Regions from separate parts of the Streptomyces monticola genome, predicted to be linked through region 1. Evidence: riboswitches for the same ligand, from Rfam matches in the RefSeq annotation. Region 1 holds a riboswitch; the other holds the start of a gene.
What was found. A riboswitch is a leader RNA that binds a small molecule or an ion and turns the genes downstream of it on or off. The one in region 1 is predicted to bind cobalamin.
Positions count from the first base shown of each region.

Region 1 (3,238 bases):
GATCCGCTCCCGAAGCGCCGCCCAGCGCTCGGGCCAGTGCTGCTGTACGCCGTAGTGGTCGGGGTGCAGGACACCGCGCGCAGTGCGGGTCTTCTCCCAGGCGGGCAACGGGCCGTTGCGCTCGGCGAGTTCGGCCGACGCCTCGTACGCGGCGAGCATGACGCGCTCGGCGATCCGGGTGGACAGCGCCTTGGCCTCGTCGGAGCCGAAGGGCAGCCGCAGCTTGAAGAAGACGTCCTGCAGGCCCATCGCGCCCAGGCCCACCGGGCGCCACTTGGCGTTCGACCGGCCCGCCTGCTCGGTCGGATAGAAGTTGATGTCCACGACACGGTCGAGGAACGTCACGGCGGTGCGCACGGTGGCGTCGAGCCGCTCCCAGTCGATGCCGTCGGCACCGGCGTCCGGGTCGACGAAGGCGCCCAGGTTCACGGACCCCAGGTTGCAGACCGCCGTCTCGCCGTCGTCCGTGACCTCCAGGATCTCGGTGCACAGGTTCGACGAGTGCACCGTGTGGCCGGGCTCGGCGGTCTGGTTGGCGGTGCGGTTGGCGGCGTCCTTGAAGGTCATCCAGCCGTTGCCGGTCTGCGCGAGGGTACGCATCATGCGGCCGTACAGATCCCGCGCGGGCAGGGTCCGCTGGGCGAGGCCCTTGGCCTCCGCCGCCCGGTAGGCGGCGTCGAACTCCTCGCCCCACAGGTCCACGAGCTCGGGCACGTCGGCGGGGGAGAACAGCGACCAGTCCTGGTCGGCGGCGACCCGGCGCATGAACTCGTCCGGGATCCAGTGCGCGAGATTCAGATTGTGGGTGCGCCGGGCGTCCTCGCCGGTGTTGTCGCGCAGCTCCAGGAACTCCTCGATGTCGGAGTGCCAGGTCTCCAGGTAGACCGCGGCCGCGCCCTTGCGCCGCCCGCCCTGGTTCACGGCGGCGACCGACGCGTCCAGGGTCTTGAGGAACGGGACGATGCCGTTGGAGTGCCCGTTCGTGCCCCGGATCAGCGAACCCCGGCTGCGGATACGGGAGTACGAGAGCCCGATGCCGCCGGCGTGCTTCGAGAGCCGGGCCACCTGGTGGTAGCGGTCGTAGATGGAGTCGAGTTCGTCGAGCGGTGAGTCGAGCAGATAGCAGCTGGACATCTGCGGGTGCCGGGTGCCGGAGTTGAAGAGCGTCGGCGAGGACGGCAGATAGTCCAGGCGGCTCATCAGGCCGTAGAGGGCCTCGACCTCCTCCAGGGCGCGCTCGCTTTCGCCCTCGGCGAGTCCGGCGGCCACCCGCAGCATGAAGTGCTGCGGCGTCTCGACGACCTTGCGGGTCAGCGGGTGCCGCAGCAGATAGCGGCTGTGCAGGGTGCGCAGTCCGAAGTAGCCGAAGCGGTCGTCGGCGCCCTCGTCGACAGAGGTGGCGATGAGCGCGTCGAGCCGGGCGCCGTGACGGCGTACGAACTCGGCGGTGCGGTCGGCGATCAGGCCCTCGCGGTGGCCGGTCGCGACGGACTCGGTGAAGGTGGTGACGCCCTGCGACGCGGCCTCGTCGGCGATGGCGAGCGTGAGCAGCCGGGCGGCGAGCCGGGCGTACGCCGGGTCTTCGGAGATCAGTCCCGCCGCCGCCTCCGTGGCCAGTTCGCGCAGCTCCGCCTCGTCCGAACCGGCGTTCCGGCCGCGCAGCGCGGCGGCCGCGACCCGGCCCGGGTCGGTGTCGGGCAGATCGGCGGTCAGCTCGGTCAGGGTGCGCAGGAGCGCGGTTCCGGGGGCGTCACCCGCCCGTTCCGGTTCGACCTGGTGGTCGGCACGGCGTTCCGTCTGGGGTGAGACGGGATCGGCTGGCGCGATGGTCACGTGGAGCACTCCCTCGCTCGGCTCGGGGCCTTGCGGGGGATGGCGGCGTAGCGGAGGCCTGGCGAACGGCACACCGCATCGCGTCCACCGGCCCATTCCGCGAGACCCGGACGTCGTTGGCACCCGAGCCGGGCGGCACGGGCGCACTGTCGACAGGTCTTCGGACTTGACGGGTACGCAAAAGCGCACCGATACACCGTTGCGGGACAGTTCCGGATTTGCACCGGATTCCCCTGCGACGACAGCGAGCACGAGCATACATGTGGGGGCCGCCTGTTGTGGCAGCCCCCATATGTTGTGTCGCGCTCCGGTGGTCGTGGCTCAGTCGTGGCCCGGCGGGGAGCCCGCTGACGGCTCGGCGGGAACCCTGCGGGAACTCGTCGAGGGCTCAGCGGGAGCCCGGCGGCGACTCAGCAGCAGCGGAAGCCCTCCCGCGGATCCGCCTCGCGCGCGTCCATCCGCTCGCGCTCGAACTCGCGCCGCGACATGACCTCGGTGCCGGGCGCACAGGCCCGGGCATGGGCGACATACCGGTCGTACACCGCCTCGCCCGTGAGCTCCCGCCACCAGTAACGGGCGCGCGCCCAGAAGGAGTTCGCGGTGCCCGGGGAGGCCGAGGAGTGCGCGGCGCCCGGGGAAGCCGGGTGGTGCGCGGAGCCCGGGGTGCCCATCAGGACGACCCGGACCCGGCGGGCACATCGTCCTTCGAGCCGCCGGCGTCGCCGCCGCCGGCTCCCACCGCCGCCAGCTCGGCCTTCTCCTCCTTGGTGGCCCAGAGCCCGGCGGGCGCGACCACCTTGGACTCGACGTAGGGCACCTCGGAGAGCTTGGCCGTACCGGGCTTGCGGATGGCCTTGACGCAGACCCGCGCCGCGTCCGCGAGGACGACCAGGATGAGGACCGCGAACAGGGCCGAAAGGACGCCGTCCACCGTGGAGTTGGTGACCACGGTGTGCATGTCGTCGACGGTCTTCGCGGGCGGCAGCGGATCCGCGCCCGAGTCGATCGCGGCCTGGTACTTGTCGCGCTGCGCGAAGAAGCCGACCTTCGGGTCGTCGGAGAACACCTTCTGCCAGCTCGCGGTCAGGGTGACCGCCGCGTCCCAGACCAGCGGAATGCCGGTCACCCAGGCCCACTTGAGGCGCCCGGACTTGATGAGCAGCGTGGTGCACACGGCGAGGGCGACGGCGGCGAGCAGCTGGTTGGCGATACCGAACAGCGGGAACAGCTGGTTGATGCCGCCCAGCGGGTCATGCACGCCGACCCACAGGAAGTAGCCCCAGCCGCCGACCACGACCGCGCTGGTGAGCCAGACGCCCGGCTTCCAGCTGACGTCGCGCAGCGGCTTCCAGACGTTGCCGAGCGTGTCCTGCAGCATGAAGCGGCCGACACGGGTGCCCGCGTC
Region 1 covers NZ_JBHTCF010000004.1:166,177-169,414, reverse strand. Annotated here, with positions in the region: gene ACFQVC_RS11925 (ribonucleoside-diphosphate reductase subunit alpha) at 1-1,833, opposite strand, end outside; cobalamin riboswitch at 1,968-2,091, opposite strand; gene ACFQVC_RS11920 (YbdD/YjiX family protein) at 2,244-2,504, opposite strand; gene ACFQVC_RS11915 (carbon starvation CstA family protein) at 2,504-3,238, opposite strand, start outside.

Region 2 (3,238 bases), on a different contig from region 1:
GCAGCACGGCCCCGATGACGGCGAGCCCGGCACCCACGCAGGCGCCGAGCAGGACCCTGGGCAGCCGGACGTCGAGGACGATCGTGCGGTACGGCGACGGCTCCGCGTTCCCGGTGAGCGCGGCCATGACATCGGCGGCCGGGATACGTACGGAGCCGAGGGCGAGCCCCGCGAGCGCCGCCACCGCGAGGGCGGCGCCCAGCACGACGAGGGTCACGGGGGTGCGGGTCACTGCCGGTCGGCGGGTGCGGGGCACCGGGGCCGGGCGGGTGCGGGTCACCGGAAGGAGTCCGGGTGCAGCTGCTTGGCCAGCTTCTCCACCGCCGCCGGTGCCCGTACGCCGAGGACCGCGTCCGACAGCGGCAGCACGGCGAAGCGCCGGTGCTTGATGGCCGGGACGTCGGCGAGGGCCGGGTCGTCCAGGAGGCGCTTCTTCTTCTGGGCGACCGAGGTACCGCCGTAGTCGTAGATCACGACGACATCCGGGGCCCGCTCGACGACCTTCTCCCAAGAGGCGTCGGCGAAGGGCTTGTTCAGGTCGGCGAAGACATTGCGGCCGCCGGCGCGCTCGATGATCTCGTTGCCGATGCCCTTGCCGCCGGCGGTGAAGGCGGTCTTGTCGCCGCTGTCGTAGACGAAGACCGAGAGCGGCTTCGCGCCCTTCAACCGGGCCGTGGTGTCCGCGACTTCGCGCTCGGCGCCCTCGACCCACTTCTGCGCGCGCCCGCGTACGCCGAAGGTGGCGCCGACCTCGCGGACCTCCCGGTGGACGTCCTTCATCGTGGAGGGTCCCGAGGTGCAGCTCTCGATGTTGAGGCGGGTCTCGATGCCGGACTTCTGCAGGGACGCGCGGGCGCGGCCGTCCGTCGCGGCGAAGGCGCTGGCGTATCCGCCGTAGACGAAGTCGGGGTTCGCGGCCAGGAGCTTCTCGTACGAGGGGTACTCGTCGGCGAGCACCGGCAGGGACTTGTAGTCCGCCGCGTACTCGGGGAGTACCCGGTCGTCGAGGTAGGCGGTGCCCGCCATCCGGTCGCGCAGGCCGAGTTCGAGCATGACCTCGGTGGCGTGCTGGTTGAGGGTGACCGCGCGTTTCGGGGGCGCCTTGAAGGTGGTCTTCACGCCGCAGTTGGTCACCGTGTACGGAAAGCCCGCGGCGGGCTCGCCCCCGGATTGCGCGGTGTTCGCGGCGCCGGACGAGCAGGCGGCGAGCGGGGCGAGCAGGGCGGCCGTGGCTATGAGGGCACGGGTGCGCGCGGGCCAGGTCACTGAGGACACAACTGGGGCCTCTCCGGGGGATTTCCGCGTCCCCTGGTCGGTGGGAGAGGGCGGCAGGTCAGTTCCTGACTTCCAGGCCGTGCCTGGTCACAGTGGCGGGACCGTCCCGGGTTCGCACCGGGTTCCTGGCTCCTGCCGCCTCAAAGGTCAGCGCTCAGTATGCCTGCACGACCTCGACCTCTTCCTCGGTGACCTCCCCCTCGACGATCCGGAAGGAGCGGAACTGGAACGGTCCGGCGTCGTCCGCGTCCGCCGTCGACACCAGGACGTAGTGGGCGCCCGGCTCGTTCGCGTACGAGATGTCCGTGCGCGACGGGTAGGCCTCGGTCGCGGTGTGCGAGTGATAGATGACCACGGGCTCCTCGTCCCGGTCGTCCATCTCGCGGTACAGCTTGAGCAGGTCGCCCGAGTCGAACTCGTAGAACGTGGGCGAGCGCGCGGCGTTCAGCATCGGGATGAAGCGCTCGGGACGGCCGGTGCCGACCGGGCCCGCGACCACGCCGCACGCCTCGTCGGGGTGGTCCTCGCGCGCGTGGGCGACGATCTGGTCGTGCAGGGCCTGGGTAATGGTCAGCATCTGATGAGAATAAGCAGATGGGCCGCGGATCTGAGATCCGCGGCCCATCTATTGAGACAGCAGCTGAGACGCCGGGTGCTCCGGACGCTTCGGTGCCGCCTCCTGCCTCAGCTCTTGGTGTCCTCCAGGGCCGGCGCCGCGGCCTGCTTGCGACGCTGCACGGCCAGATAGCCGACGGTCAGGATCAGAGCCCAGAGGGGGGCGAAGTACAGCGAGATCCGCGCTTCCTCGTCGACGCCCATGAGCACGATGGCCGCGGCGATGAAGGCGAGGGCGAACATGCTGGTGTAGGGGGCGCCGGGGGCCTTGAAGCTGGACTGCGGCAGCTCACCGCGGTCGGCCTTGCGGCGGTACTTGAGCTGGCTGATCAGGATCATGATCCAGGCCCACATACCGGAGATGGTGGCGAAGGAGACGACGTAGTCGAACGCCTCACCCGGGAACTCGTAGTTGATCCAGACGCCGAACAGCATCAGCGAGGCCGAGAAGCTCGTGCCGACGAGCGGCAGGCCGTTCTTGGTCAGCTTGGTGAAGAACTTCGGGCCCTGGCCGCTCAGCGCGAGGTCGCGCAGCATCCGGCCGGTGGAGTACATACCCGAGTTGCAGGAGGACAGGGCGGCGGTGAGGACCACGAAGTTCACGATCGCGGCACCGATACCGAGGCCCATCTTCTCGAAGGCGGCGACGAACGGGCTGACACCGGGCTGGAAGTGGGTCCACGGCACGACCGACAGAATCATGATCAGCGCACCGACGTAGAAGACGGCGATCCGCCACGGCACGGTGTTGATGGCCTTGGGCAGCACGGTCTTCGGGTCCTTGGACTCACCCGCGGTGACGCCGACGAGCTCGACGGCCATGAAGGCGAACATCACCAGGTGCAGGGTCATCAGGGAGTTGCCGACGCCGTGCGGGAAGAAGCCGCCCTCGCTCCACAGGAGCGACATGGAGGCGCTGTCGGCGGCGTCGGAGAAGCCGATGGTGAGGATGCCGGCACAGATGAGGATCATGCCGATGATCGCGGTGACCTTGATCATCGAGAACCAGAACTCCAGCTCGCCGAAGAGCTTCACGGAGATCAGGTTGGCGCCGAAGAGGACCACGGTGAAGATCAGCGCGAACACCCACTGCGGCTGATTGAGCCAGCCGTCGGCGTTCTTGGTCCAGAACTGCATGTACTCGGAGGCCGCGGTGACCTCGGTGATTCCGGTGACGACCCAGAAGAGCCAGTACGTCCAGCCGGTCACGAAGCCCGCGAACGGGCCGATGAACTCACGGGCGTACTCCGAGAAGGAGCCCGACACCGGGCGGTACATCAGGAGCTCGCCGAGCGCCCGCATGATGAAGAAGATGACCAGACCCGCGAGGGCGTACACGAGGATGAGG
Region 2 covers NZ_JBHTCF010000025.1:106,509-109,746, reverse strand. Annotated here, with positions in the region: gene ACFQVC_RS37450 (FecCD family ABC transporter permease) at 1-217, opposite strand, end outside; gene ACFQVC_RS37445 (ABC transporter substrate-binding protein) at 277-1,266, opposite strand; cobalamin riboswitch at 1,315-1,458, opposite strand; gene ACFQVC_RS37440 (M67 family metallopeptidase) at 1,430-1,852, opposite strand; gene ACFQVC_RS37435 (amino acid permease) at 1,960-3,238, opposite strand, start outside.
Region 2: another riboswitch for cobalamin. It lies ahead of ACFQVC_RS37445 (ABC transporter substrate-binding protein); the one in region 1 lies ahead of ACFQVC_RS11925 (ribonucleoside-diphosphate reductase subunit alpha).